Regions from separate parts of the Mycobacterium sp. 050272 genome, predicted to be linked through region 1. Evidence: predicted binding sites of a transcription regulator. Region 1 holds the regulator's gene; each other region holds the start of a gene.

Region 1 (3,214 bases):
GGCGCCATGAAGGCAGCCTGGGACAAGCTGCGTGGTGCCACCGGAAAGCTGGGCGCGCCGGTCGGCGATCAGACCGTCGACGGCGACGTGATCTCGCAGAAGTTCACCGGCGGCAAGATCTCGTGGAACCGCGCGAAGAACACCTTCTCCACGGACCCGGCCAACCTGGCTCCGCTGCTGTCGGGTCTGCAGGTGTCGGGGCAGAACCAGCCGAGCGGTTCGGCGATGCCCGCGCACGCCAAGAAGTGGTTCAGCTGGAGCTGGTGGTACCTGTTCGCCCTGGTTCCGCTGCTGATTCTGGTGCTGCTGGTGGTGTTCGTGGCGTTGCGCTGGCGCCGGCACCGTGCCGGTCGCAACAGCGCACCCTACGACCTGGAGCGCGATGTCGATGTCGGCGGCTACGGGGACACGCGTGAGCCGGGCTGGGGTCCCGACTACGCCGAGCACATGTCGTTCACCGACACGCACGAACCGGATCTCCGGGACGCCGAACACGCGCCGCTGGCCAGGTGGCCGCACTCACCCGAAACCGCCGAAATCGACGAAGACGGCGGGTATGACGAGCCGTCGCATCCCGTCACCGAGGAAGAATGGGATGAGCTGGCGGTCGACGAGCGGGATCCCGACTCGGTCGACACCGACTCCATCCCAGTCGTGTCCGCCGACGATCTGTCCGACGCCGGATACGGCGACGAACTGCCCGAAGTCGGCTACCCGGAGAGTCCCGACGTACCGCAGAGCGCGTATCCCGACGTCGTCGCGGAGGACGAATACGCCGATGCCGCGGGCCCGGAAGGCGCTTATTCGCCCGAAGGCGGCTATCCGGACGCCGGCTATCCCGACCTCCTCGACGAGGACGCCGCCTACCCGGCGGGGGGCTACCCGGGCGCCGCCTACCCGGAGGCGGGTTACCCGGGCGCCGAGGAGGAAGAGGCCGCCCATCCCGCCGAGGAGCCGGAGACCGCGTACCCCGATGTCGCCGTGCCGCACACGCCTCCGGATCTGGCCGGTGCCGCCGGCGGCGCGTCTGGTGCTGCCGGTGGGGCCGCCGCGGGTGGCGCCGCAGCCAGCCTCGCAGCCGCGCTGGGTGCCGCGGCCGGCGTCGCACCCAGAGCGGCGGGACGGCACGCAGCCGCGGATGCCGAAGACGAGTCGGACTTTGTACCGGTGGCCTCGATCGGGGCATTAGGCCCCGCCGGGCGCCCGACGATCCACCTGCCGTTGGACGACCCGTATCAGATGCCCGACGGCTACCCGATCAAGGTAAGTGTTCGCTTCGGCCTTTATTACACGCCGGACAGCGACCTCTACCACGACACGCTCGCCGAGATCTGGCTGTCCAGCGAGGAAGCCGCGCTGGTCAACGGCTTCGTGAAGGCCGACTGAAGCCCTAGCGCGCGGCGCTATACCTTGCGGATCACCGTCACGACCTTGCCGAGCACGGTCGCGTCATTGCCGGGGATGGGATCGAACGCCGGGTTGTGCGGCATCAGCCACACCTGACCGCCCGCGCGCTTGAACGTCTTGACGGTGGCCTCACCGTCGAGCATGGCGGCAACGATGTCGCCGTTGTCGGCGACATTCTGTTGCCGCACCACCACCCAGTCGCCGTCGCAGATCGCGGCTTCGACCATCGAGTCGCCGACCACCTTGAGCAAGAACAACGTGCCCTCGCCGACCAGCTCGCGGGGGAGCGGGAAGACGTCCTCGACGGCCTCCTCGGCCAGGATCGGACCACCGGCCGCGATGCGCCCGAGCACGGGGACGAACGTCGGTTCCGGTAACGCGTCGGACCCGGCGACCTCGGTGAGCGGCGCGGCCGCCACCGCGTCGTCGGCGCCGCGGACATCGACGGCCCGGGGGCGGTTCGGGTCGCGGCGCAGATATCCCTTGCGCTCAAGGGTGCGCAGTTGGTGAGCCACCGAGGAGGTCGATGTCAGCCCGACGGCGTCGCCGATCTCCCTGATGCTCGGCGGGTAACCACGGGTGGTCACCGACTCCCGGATGACATTCAAGATGGTGCGTTGCCGCTGGGTAAGCGATGAATCCACGGAACGCAGGCGGCCGTCCGGGCCGGTCGCCGAGGTGTCGTTGCTGTCGCTCATGGCACTGAATGTAGCCTCCCTGAACTCAAGAATCAAACATGTGTTCGACTGGCGTGTCATGGCAAGCATATGGTGGCTAAAGACCCTAGAACGGCTGAATCACACGTGTGTAACTTTTGCGTAGACCGGGTACCTGTGCTGCATGGAAGGGACGGCGACCGGCAGAAGTTGTCGGTGGCGGGGTCTAGCGTTTTGCTCGTGCGACACGCTTCGCTCAAATGTTCGGATTTCGAACACACGAGCGATAGTGTCGAACACACGAGCGAGGATTCGACGACCGGAGGAACGCACCATGACGCTCATGCACACAGTCTCACCGCGGACCAGCAACATGCGGCGCCCCAGCGATGGGCTGGTTGCTCGGCCTCGCTATGACGTCGCACGGCCGCGGTACGAGCAGGAGCGCGTGCTGCGGTCGCGCCGGTCGGTGCAGGCCCGGCCGGCCGGGGCGCCGATGCGCTACCGCGGTACCGGTGTTTCGGTGTCGCAAGCATCGCATCGCCGCCGGCCGGTCACGCTGGGGACAACGGTGGGTCTGGCCCTGATGGCCGGCGTCATCACGCTGTGGCTGGGCCTGGTCGCGAATCTCGGTCAGATCGCCAACGGCGACTCCGCGACGGCTCCCGTTCCGGACCGGCTCTCGGTCGTGCAGGTCGAGCCGGGCGAATCCCTTCAGGATGTGGCGCACCGGGTCGCGCCGGAGGCGCCGGCCCGCCAGGTCGCCGACCGCATCCGCGAACTCAACAACTTGAGCTCTCCCGCGCTGGCCGCCGGCCAGACCCTGATCGCGCCGGTCGGCTGACCGTAGCCGCGTATCGCGAAAACCGCTCTCCGCCAAGGCTCCTCGGTCCTCCCATCGGTGACGGCGCGTGCGTGGCGGCTGCATTGGCCCGCCGGGGGAGCGCACGGGTACGCTCGGAGTGTTCTTCCGAGATGCCGGCACAGCGAAGGAGCGGTCATGCATTGCCCGTTCTGTCGCCATCCCGACTCCCGGGTGATCGACTCCCGGGAAACCGATGAAGGCCAAGCCATTCGGCGCCGCCGATCCTGTCCGGAGTGCGGACGCCGGTTCACCACCGTCGAAACCGCGATCCTGGCCGTCGTCAAAC
Region 2 (3,214 bases), on a different contig from region 1:
GTCGCCTCCTCCCCGACCGCCACCGCGAGCGTCGAAACCCCGACCGGGCCGCCGCCGAAGCTGCGGGTCAGCGCCGACAGCACCGCCCGGTCCAGCCGGTCGAGCCCGAGCTCGTCGACGTCGTAGACCTCCAGCGCGGACTTGGCGACGTCGCGGGTGATCACCCCGTCGGCGCGCACCTCGGCGAAGTCCCGGACCCGGCGCAGCAGTCGGTTGGCGATCCGTGGCGTGCCGCGCGAGCGGCGGGCGATCTCCGCACCCGCTTCGGCACCCAGCTCGATGCCGAGGATTCCGGCCGAACGGGCCAACACCCGCTCCAGATCGGCCGGCTCGTAGAAATCCATGTGCGCGGTGAAACCGAAGCGGTCCCGCAGCGGACCGGTCAGCGCGCCGGACCGGGTGGTCGCGCCGACCAGCGTGAACGGCGCCACCTCCAGCGGAATCGATGTTGCCCCAGGGCCTTTGCCCACCACGACGTCGACGCGAAAGTCCTCCATAGCGAGGTAGAGCATCTCCTCGGCCGGCCGCGCGATGCGATGGATCTCGTCGATGAACAACACGTCGTGCTCGACCAGATTCGACAACATCGCGGCCAGGTCGCCGGCGCGCTCCAGGGCGGGGCCCGACGTCACCCGCAGCGAGGACCCGAGCTCGGCGGCGATGATCATCGCCAGCGACGTCTTTCCCAACCCGGGCGGGCCGGACAGCAGAATGTGATCCGGTGTGCCGCCCCGGTTTTTGGCCCCCTCGAGGACCAGCTGCAGCTGCTCGCGGACCCGGGACTGGCCGATGAACTCACGCAGCGAGCGGGGCCGCAGGCTGACGTCGATGTCGCCCTCGCCGACGGTCAGCGCCGGGGACAGGTCGCGATCCGCGTAGTCCTCGGCATCCTCGTCGCTCATTTGGTCTTACCCAGCACCGACAGCGCTGCCCGCAACACGTCGGAAGTCGTTGCCTGCTCGCCTTTTTCGTGACTGGCCGCCAGCACGCTGTCGGTGGCATCCTCGGCCTGCTTGACCGCGAAACCCAACCCGGTCAGCGCCTCGACCACCGGGCCCCGCACCGCGTGGCCGTTTACCGTTGGTGCCGCGGTGGGCGTACCGGCGGCATGGATCTTGTCGCGCAACTCCAGAACCATGCGCTCGGCGCCGCGCTTGCCGATGCCGGGCACCCGGGTCAGCGCGGTGACGTCGCCGTCGGAAAGTGCCTGGCGCAGCGCCACGGCGTCGTGCACGGCCAGCGTCGCCATCGCCAGCCGCGGCCCGACGCCGGACACCGACAGCAGCGTCAGGAACAGGTCGCGGGTCTCGTTGTCGACGAACCCGTACAGCGTCTGCGAATCCTCGCGAACGATCATCGCGGTGATCAGGCGGGCTTCGCTGCCGTGCCGCAGCGTGGCCAGCGTCGAGGGCGTCGCGTTCACCCGATACCCGACACCGCCGGCTTCGATCACCACATGATCGAGTGCCACCTCGAGCACCTCGCCGCGCACCGAGGCGATCATCGGCCCGCCCCCGCCCTGGCGGCCTTGGCCTGGGCGGCCAACTTGGCACGGTAGGCCTGGCGCGCCTCGGCGGCCATCGCCTCGGCCGCCGCCATCCGGGCCAGCATCGGCGCCCGCCAGCAATGGCAGATGGCCAGCGCCAGCGCGTCGGCCGCATCGGCCGGCGTCGGTTTGGCTTGCAGCTCAAGGATTCTGGTGACCATCGCGGTGACCTGAGCTTTGTCGGCGGTGCCGTTGCCGGTGACCGCGGCCTTCACCTCGCTGGGCGTGTGGAAGTGCACGCCGATATCGCGTTTGGCCGCCGCCAGCGCGATCACACCGCCGGCCTGCGCGGTGCCCATCACCGTCGACACGTTGTGCTGAGCGAACACCCGCTCGATCGCGATCACGTCGGGACGGTGGGTGTCCAACCAGTACTCGACGGCGTCGCTGATGGCCAGCAGTCGTTGGGGCAGCGCGGCATCCGAGGAGGTACGGACCACGTCGACGTCCAGCGCGACGACATGGCGCCCGCGCCCGCTTTCCACCACGGACAGCCCGCATCGAGTCAGTCCGGGGTCGACGCCCATCACCCGCATGCTCCAACTCCACTTCCTGCAAATACGGTGGCCCGAACAGCTGTTCGATAGCCTAGCGGTCAAGTCGGACGGCACCGAGCAGGACACGCCTCAGGACCCGCCAAAAGCTGTTAACTTAAGCCAACGTTCGCTCCACCGCCGCGGCGACGGGAGGGTTTACGTGGGAACAGTGCTGGTGGTGCTGGCCGCGGTGTTGTTCATCGCGTCCATCGTCGTACTCGTCATCGCTGCGAAACGCCCCCGGGCAGCGCCTCAGCCGCGCGGGCGCCGCGATCCGCTGTCCTTCGACGCGATGCCACAATTCGGGCCCCGGCAACTGGGTCCCGGCGCCATCGTCAGCTACGGCGGTGTCGACTACGTGGTCCGCGGGTCGGTGACCTTCCGCGAGGGACCGTTCGTGTGGTGGGAGCACCTGCTGGAAGGCGGCGACCTGCCCACCTGGTTCGCGGTCGAGGAGGACGACGGACGCCTCACGCTCGTCATGTGGGTCACCCGCAAGGACGTCACGCTGCAGCCCGGCGATCAGTACCTGGTCGACGGGATCGCATTTCACGAGACGGAACGCGGTCGCGCCTCCTACACGACCGAGGGCACGACCGGCCTGCCCGCCGGCGGCGAGATGGAGTTCGTCGACTGCGCCAACGCCGACGAAACCGCGCTGCTGTCCTTCGAGCGCTGGGCACCCGGTACGCCCTGGGAGGTCTCGACGGGCAAGCCGGTGTCGCCGGGCGAGCTCACCGTCTACCCGGCGCCCACGCCGGGTTCCCCGTAGGACCGCGCGGTGCCGCTCTATCAGCTCGCCGTAGCTCCGGCCGACGTGTCCGGGAGCAGGCTGCGCCTTGCCCTCAACGCGCCCGAACCCCCGCTGCTGGCCAGCCATTCGCTGCGGCATCCCGACGGCGGCGCGTTGCGGCTCGCGGTGCTCGGTGCCTCACATCTGGTCACGATCGAGCACGCCGCGACCACCTTCTCCGAGCAGGTGTCCTGCACCGCCGAGAGCGACACCGCCACCCTGCCCGAGCGTGCCGAAGCCTGTGGTTATGCGCTGGAATCGCGCACCACCACGCACGACGAAGCGATCTTTCGGCGATTGGCCCACCAGCTGCGCGACCGATGTCGAGCCGAAACCGCT
Region 3 (3,214 bases), on a different contig from region 1:
CCAGAGGACGCGTGTGCACACCCGCGTCAAGCTACTCGTCTCGTGATATCAACTTCGCATGCGGCCGTTCTGGTTTGGTGCGGTGCTCACGGCATTGGTGTCCGCATGCGGCCACGCACCGGCACACCGGCCTTCGGCAACGCCCTCGCCGTCGGCGCACTCCACCACCGTCAACCCAGCCAACATCAAGCGGGTCGTTCGCGACCTGCCGCCCAATTACGAGGCAACGTCCGGCATTCCGGGCGCGGCCTCGCCGCGGGCGATCTGGGGTCTTGGCCCCGACGCGACGTCGCAGCCCGCGTCATGCGCCGCACTCGCCGAGCCCGGCAAGGGACGCGACCAATCCGCGCAGGGCCTGTCCGCCTCGGGTCCGGGTGGCATCATCAACGTGGCGGTGGTGGCTTTGCCAGACATTGACCTGGACCGCGGCGTCGTCGACACCTGCGGCGAGTGGACCATGACCGCCGAGCACACTACGGCCAGCGTCCGGCTCACCGACTCGCCGCGCATCGACGATGCGCAAACCGTCGGCATGACCGTCGACATCAGATCCACTGTCGAGTCGGGAACCGAAATCGATTCGCGGGCATACACGTTCATCGCCTACCTGGGCGGCTACTACGCCTTCACCACGGTGACCACCGATCCGGGCTCGGCGCTGCCGGCGTTGCCGGCGCAAGCCGCCGCCGATCTGCTCGTCAAAACGGTGTCCACGTTGCGCAGCTGAACCTCCGGCTTTGGGTAGATTAGCCACGGTGTCCAAGCTGGTAGGCGTGATCGCAGCCGGGTTCGTGCTTGCCGGTTGCTCATCGAATGCGACCTCGACCAACGCCGACATCGCCAAGGTCGTGGGCGTGAAGTCGAGCTTCGGGCCCGAGTTCAAGGTCAGCGACATCTCGGAACGGGCGATCGATCCCAAGCTGCTGTCGGCCCGCAAGCTGCCCGAGGGGCTGAAATTCGACCCCGCCAACTGCGCGAAGCTGGCGGCCGGACCCGACATGCCGCCGGACGTGCAGGGCAACATGGCCGCGGTGTCCGCCGAGGGTGGCGGTAACCGGTACGTCGTCATCGCGGTGGAAACCTCCAAACCGCTGCCCCTCAACGACCCGGGCAAGGACTGCACCAAGGTCGCGTTCTCCGGCACCGGGGTGCGCGGCGGCCTCGAGGTCATCGACGCGCCCAACATCGACGGGACGCACACGTTCGGCGTGCACCGCGTCCTGCAGGCGCTGGTCGCCGGCGGTCCCCGCACCGGCGAGCTCTACGACTACTCCGCGCAATTCGGCGACTACCAGGTGATCGTGATCGCCAACCCGCTCGTCGTGCCCGACCAGCCCGTCGCCAAGGTCGACACGCAGCGCGCCCGTGACCTGCTCGTCAAGGCGGTCGCCGCGATCCGCACGTCCTAGCGCACGTCGCGCGGCCGGAATTGGATGCTGACGCGCGGGCCCTTGCGCAGCGCGGTCTTCGGAACGGCGTGCTCCCAGGTGCGCTGGCAGGATCCGCCCATCACCAGCAGATCGCCGTGCGCCTGGGGCAGCCGTAGCGACGGCCCGCCCCCGCGCGGACGCATCGCGAACGTCCGCGTGGCGCCGAGACTGATGATCGCGACCATGGTGTCCTCGCTGCTGCTGCGGCCGATCGTGTCGCCGTGCCAGGCGACGCTGTCGGCGCCGTCGCGGTAGTAGCACAGTCCGATCGTGGTGAAGGGCTCGCCGAGCTCACCCGCGTAGATGTCGTTGAGCCGGCGGCGCAACCGCCCGAGCAGCGGGTGAGGCGGATCCTCGACGGTCAGGTCGTGAAAGCTCACCAGCCGCGGCACGTCGACCACCCGGTCGTACATCTGGCGGCGTTCGGCCCGCCACGCGACGGTGTTCAGCAGCGCGTCGAGCAGGTCTTGAGAACCGGACGGATCGTCGCTGAGCCAGCCGGCGCGGATCTCGATGAAGGCACCGTCGCCGAGATGTCGTCGTTGGGTGTGCTCGAACAGCGAGCCCTGTACCCCTGATATCTGGGTCCCCACACCGCACAGCGTATCGCACATCCGTTCGATCGATCGAGACTCGCCGGGCCACCAGCGCGCCCCGGGTGTGGCGCGACGGTGCCGTTCGGCGCGGCTACGGTTTAGCTGTGGGTGTTATTGAGCTCGGCACGAATTCCGAGGTAGGCGCGCTGCGGGTGGCGATCCTGCATCGTCCCGGCGCGGAGCTGCGGCGACTCAATCCACGCAACAACGACCAGCTGCTGTTCGACGGGTTGCCCTGGGTCGACCGCGCGCAGGACGAACACGACCAGTTCGCCGAGCTGCTGCGCTCGCGTGGGGTGGAAGTGTTGCTGCTGTCCGACCTGCTGACCGAGGCACTCAACCACAGCGGCGCCGCCCGCATGCAAGGCGTTGCCGCCGCCGTGGATGCGCGCCGACTGGGAGCGCCGCTGGCGCAAGAGCTTTCGGCCTACCTGCGTGGGCTGGACCCCGCCAGGTTGGCGCACATCCTGATGGCGGGTATGACGTTCAACGAGCTGCCGCCGGATACCCGAACCGACGTGTCGTTGGTGCTGCGCATGCATCAGGGCGCGGATTTCGTGATCGATCCCTTGCCGAACCTGGTGTTCACCCGGGACTCGTCGATCTGGATCGGCGCGCGAGTGGTGATCCCGTCGCTGGCGCTGCGGGCCCGGATCCGCGAGACGTCGTTGACCGACCTGATCTACGCTCATCACCCGCGGTTTACCGGGGTGCGCAAGGCGTACGAGTCGAGGTCCGCGCCCGTCGAGGGCGGCGACGTGCTGTTGCTATCTCCTGGCGTGGTCGCGGTAGGGGTGGGGGAGCGGACCACCCCGGCCGGGGCGGAAGCATTGGCGCGCAGTCTCTTCGATGACGAACTGGCCCACACCGTGCTGGCCGTGCCGATCGCGCAGCAGCGCGCACAGATGCACCTGGACACGGTGTGCACGATGGTCGACACCGACACGGTGGTGATGTACGCCAACGTCATCGACAAGCTGTCGGCATTCACGATCCAGCCGTCGCCGGATGGCGTGAACATCGGCGACGAGACGCCATTTCTGGAAGCCGCGGCCAGGGCGATGGGCATCGACAAGCTGCGCGTGATCGACACCGGCCTGGACCCCGTCGTCGCCGAACGCGAGCAGTGGGACGACGGCAACAACACGCTGGCGCTGGCGCCCGGCGTCGTCGTCGCCTACGAACGCA
Region 4 (3,214 bases), on a different contig from region 1:
CTCCTTGACGCCGTGGATTGATTTGCCTCTTAGCGTCAGCCTATCGGCCCGAGCGGTCCCCTAGTCGGACGGATCGGGCAACACCCGCAGATGCCCGCGGCGGCGACCGGACCGTTTTTCCGGCGTCGCGAGCAGATGGCTGCTGGGCGCGGTGGCCTGGGCTCCGGTGTGGTGCAGATGCGCAGACGCGGGAGTACCTCCCGCCTGCGGGGGAAATCCGTTCAACGGCATGCCGGTGCCGCCCGCGTGCGGCAAGGACGCCTGGCCCGCACCGCGTTCGCGCACGGCGTCGGCAAGCGCGACCAGGTCGTCTTCATCGGGATTCGTGGGCTCCGAATTCAGCGGCCCGGCGTGGCGCACGAGATCCCACCCCCGGGGGGCCGTGATGCGGCCGGCGTGGCCGACGCACAGGTCCCACGAATGCGGTTCGCGCGCAGTCGCCAACGGGCCCACCACGGCCGTCGAGTCCGAGTAGACGAACGTCAAGGTCGCCACGGCGTAGTGCGGGCACCCTGGCCGGCAGCAGCGACGGGGAACGTTCACGTCGGCAAGGCTATCGTGCGCAAACGCCGCCGAAGCGCCGGACACGCGCATCCGTTCGGGCCACGATGTCCAACCGTTACCATCGGCGCGTGGGTGATTCGCGCAGTTTCCCGCGCAACGGACGGCCGTCGGGCCGCACGCCGGGGCACCGGGCAACTCGGCGCGGGCGCGATATGCGCGGCCCTTTGCTGCCGCCGACGGTGCCGGGGTGGCGCAGCCGGGCCGAACGATTCGACATGGCGGTGCTCGAGGCGTACGAACCGATCGAGCGGCGCTGGCAATCACGGGTGTCGGAACTCGACGTGGCGGTCGACGAAATTCCGCGCATCGCCGCCAAGGATCCGGACAGCGTGCAGTGGCCGCCCGAGGTCGTCGCCGACGGACCGATCGCACTAGCCCGCTTGATCCCCGCCGGGGTCGACGTTCGAGGAAACTCGACGCGAGCGCGAATTGTCCTGTTCCGCAAGCCCATCGAACGACGCGCTAAAGACACCGTCGAACTTGGCGAATTACTGCACGAGATTCTGGTGGCGCAGGTGGCCATCTACCTCGACGTCGAACCGACTGTCATCGACCCGACGATCGACGACGAATAACCCACGCGGGTTCTCGGTCAGATGATGCCGCGTTTGAGGCGGCGTCGCTCACGTTCGGAGAGGCCGCCCCAGATGCCGAAGCGCTCGTCGTGTGCCAGCGCGTACTCCAGGCATTCATGACGTACCTCGCAACCCAGGCAGATCTTCTTGGCTTCGCGAGTCGATCCGCCCTTCTCCGGGAAGAAGGCCTCCGGGTCGGTCTGCGCGCACAGCGCGCGGTCCTGCCATTGGTCCGGAGTCAGTTCGGGCTCCGGCAACGGCTCGGGCTCGAATGCGATTGGCGCATCAGGGACCACGGTCAAGTGGGGTCGGGTAATCGGCGCCGGCGCGGAGCTGATCGTGGCGCGCTCAGTGCTTGGCATGACGCCCCATAGGTGCTCGTAAGACATGCGTCGTACGCCTCCTCAGCTTGGTCTTTGAGAGAGTGGTTGTGTCCCGCTGTTCTGATGTAACAGACAATTCGAACAAGTGATCGAATCTCGGTCTGCGACACCGGAACCGGCCGGCCAACCGGGAAATGACACTGATGTGATTAGACACGGGTTAATCTGCCGGGTCAAGCGTTTCGGCGTATTTCCATACCATCTCGTGATCAGTTTCCGGCGTTTCTGTTATTTCGGCCCTTCGGCGTGTCCATCACAAACGCTCGCCGAAGTCCCCGGCCGGTACTGTCGTCCGGTGTGAAGGTCACCGTTCTGGTCGGTGGGGTCGGCGGCGCCCGGTTCCTGCTGGGTGTTCAACAATTACTCGGGCTGGGTCAGTTCGCAACCGGGGGAGAAACTTCCGACCACGAGCTGACCGCCGTCGTCAACATTGGCGACGATGCCTGGATCCACGGGGTTCGGGTTTGTCCGGATTTGGACACCTGCATGTATACCTTAGGTGGAGGCGTGGACCCGGAGCGCGGCTGGGGTCATCGCAACGAAACCTGGCACGCCAAAGAGGAATTGGCCCGTTACGGCATGCAGCCGGACTGGTTTCAACTCGGCGACCGCGATTTGGGCACGCATCTGGTGCGCACCCAGATGCTCAACGCCGGCTACCCGCTCTCGCAGATCACCACGGCGTTGTGCGACCGCTGGCAACCCGGCGCACGGTTGGTGCCCGCCAGCGACGATCGTTGTGAAACCCATGTGGTGATCACCGATCCGGCCGACGACAGTCGGCGCGCGATCCACTTCCAGGAGTGGTGGGTGCGCTACCGGGCCCACGTGACCACCCACAGCTTCGCGTTTGTCGGGGCTGAAACAGCCAGTGCCACAACCGATGCCCTCGACGCGATCGGCGACGCCGACATCATCATGCTGGCGCCGTCCAATCCCGTGGTGAGCGTCGGCGCGATCCTGGCCGTGCCGGGTATTCGCGGCGCATTGCGGGCGGCTCCCGCACCGATCGTCGGCTACTCCCCGATCATCGGTGGAAAACCGTTGCGCGGCATGGCTGATGCCTGCCTCGAGGTGATCGGGGTCGAGTCCACCGCCGAAGCGGTCGGCAGATATTACGGCGCGCGCGGCGCCACCGGGATATTGGATTGCTGGCTGGTGCACGAGGGTGATCACGCGGACATCGACGGCGTCGCGGTGCGGGCGGTGCCGCTATTAATGAGTGATCCGAAGGCGTCGGCTGAAATGGTGCGGGCCGGTCTGGATATTGCGGGCGTGGCGGCGTGACGGCCGCAGCGAAAGAGCACGGCACCGCCGCGGCCATCGAGATCCTGCCGGTGGCCGGGCTTCCCGAATTCCGCCCCGGCGACGATCTCGGTGCGGCGGTCGCCGCCGCCGCCCCGTGGCTGCGCGACGGCGACGTCGTCGTGGTCACCAGCAAAGTGGTGTCCAAGTGCGAAGGCCGGCTGGTGAGCGCGCCCGAGGACCCCGAGGAGCGTGACGAGCTCCGGCGCAAACTGGTCGACGACGAGGCGGTGCGGGTGCTGGCCCGCAAGGGCCGAACGCTGATCACCGAGAACTCACTCGGGCTGGTACAGGCCGCCGCCGGCGTCGACGGATCCAACGTCGGCCGAAGCGAACTCGCGCTGTTGCCCCTCGACCCCGACGGCAGTGCCGCGGCCCTGCGCGCCG

What was found. The regulator LexA, encoded in region 1, represses DNA repair genes until DNA is damaged. The targets are predictions, from matches to a motif close to CGAACANNTGTTCG.
Region 2: ruvC (crossover junction endodeoxyribonuclease RuvC) is a predicted target of LexA. The motif match lies at 2,116-2,129, and genes of this name have one in related genera.
Region 3: AAHS21_RS06395 (alpha-ketoglutarate-dependent dioxygenase AlkB) is a predicted target of LexA. The motif match lies at 2,038-2,051, and genes of this name have one in related genera.
Region 4: cofD (2-phospho-L-lactate transferase) is a predicted target of LexA. The motif match lies at 1,601-1,614, and genes of this name have one in related genera.

What each region holds. Positions count from the first base shown of each region.
Region 1 is NZ_JBCHKV010000017.1:74,743-77,956, reverse strand. Features, by position in the region: gene AAHS21_RS25650 (hypothetical protein) at 1-1,386, shown strand, start outside; gene lexA (transcriptional repressor LexA) at 1,404-2,105, opposite strand; gene AAHS21_RS25640 (LysM peptidoglycan-binding domain-containing protein) at 2,398-2,907, shown strand; gene nrdR (transcriptional regulator NrdR) at 3,064-3,214, shown strand, end outside.
Region 2 is NZ_JBCHKV010000008.1:218,742-221,955, forward strand. Features, by position in the region: gene ruvB (Holliday junction branch migration DNA helicase RuvB) at 1-902, opposite strand, end outside; gene ruvA (Holliday junction branch migration protein RuvA) at 899-1,504, opposite strand; gene ruvC (crossover junction endodeoxyribonuclease RuvC) at 1,501-2,082, opposite strand; gene AAHS21_RS17745 (DUF4178 domain-containing protein) at 2,243-2,854, shown strand; gene AAHS21_RS17750 (DUF2617 family protein) at 2,864-3,214, shown strand, end outside.
Region 3 is NZ_JBCHKV010000002.1:347,828-351,041, reverse strand. Features, by position in the region: gene AAHS21_RS06410 (linear amide C-N hydrolase) at 1-21, opposite strand, end outside; gene AAHS21_RS06405 (DUF5642 family protein) at 59-727, shown strand; gene AAHS21_RS06400 (DUF5642 family protein) at 756-1,409, shown strand; gene AAHS21_RS06395 (alpha-ketoglutarate-dependent dioxygenase AlkB) at 1,406-2,023, opposite strand; gene arcA (arginine deiminase) at 2,131-3,214, shown strand, end outside.
Region 4 is NZ_JBCHKV010000013.1:123,861-127,074, reverse strand. Features, by position in the region: gene AAHS21_RS22465 (DUF3499 domain-containing protein) at 61-543, opposite strand; gene AAHS21_RS22460 (metallopeptidase family protein) at 717-1,139, shown strand; gene AAHS21_RS22455 (WhiB family transcriptional regulator) at 1,157-1,528, opposite strand; gene cofD (2-phospho-L-lactate transferase) at 1,820-2,809, shown strand; gene AAHS21_RS22445 (coenzyme F420-0:L-glutamate ligase) at 2,806-3,214, shown strand, end outside.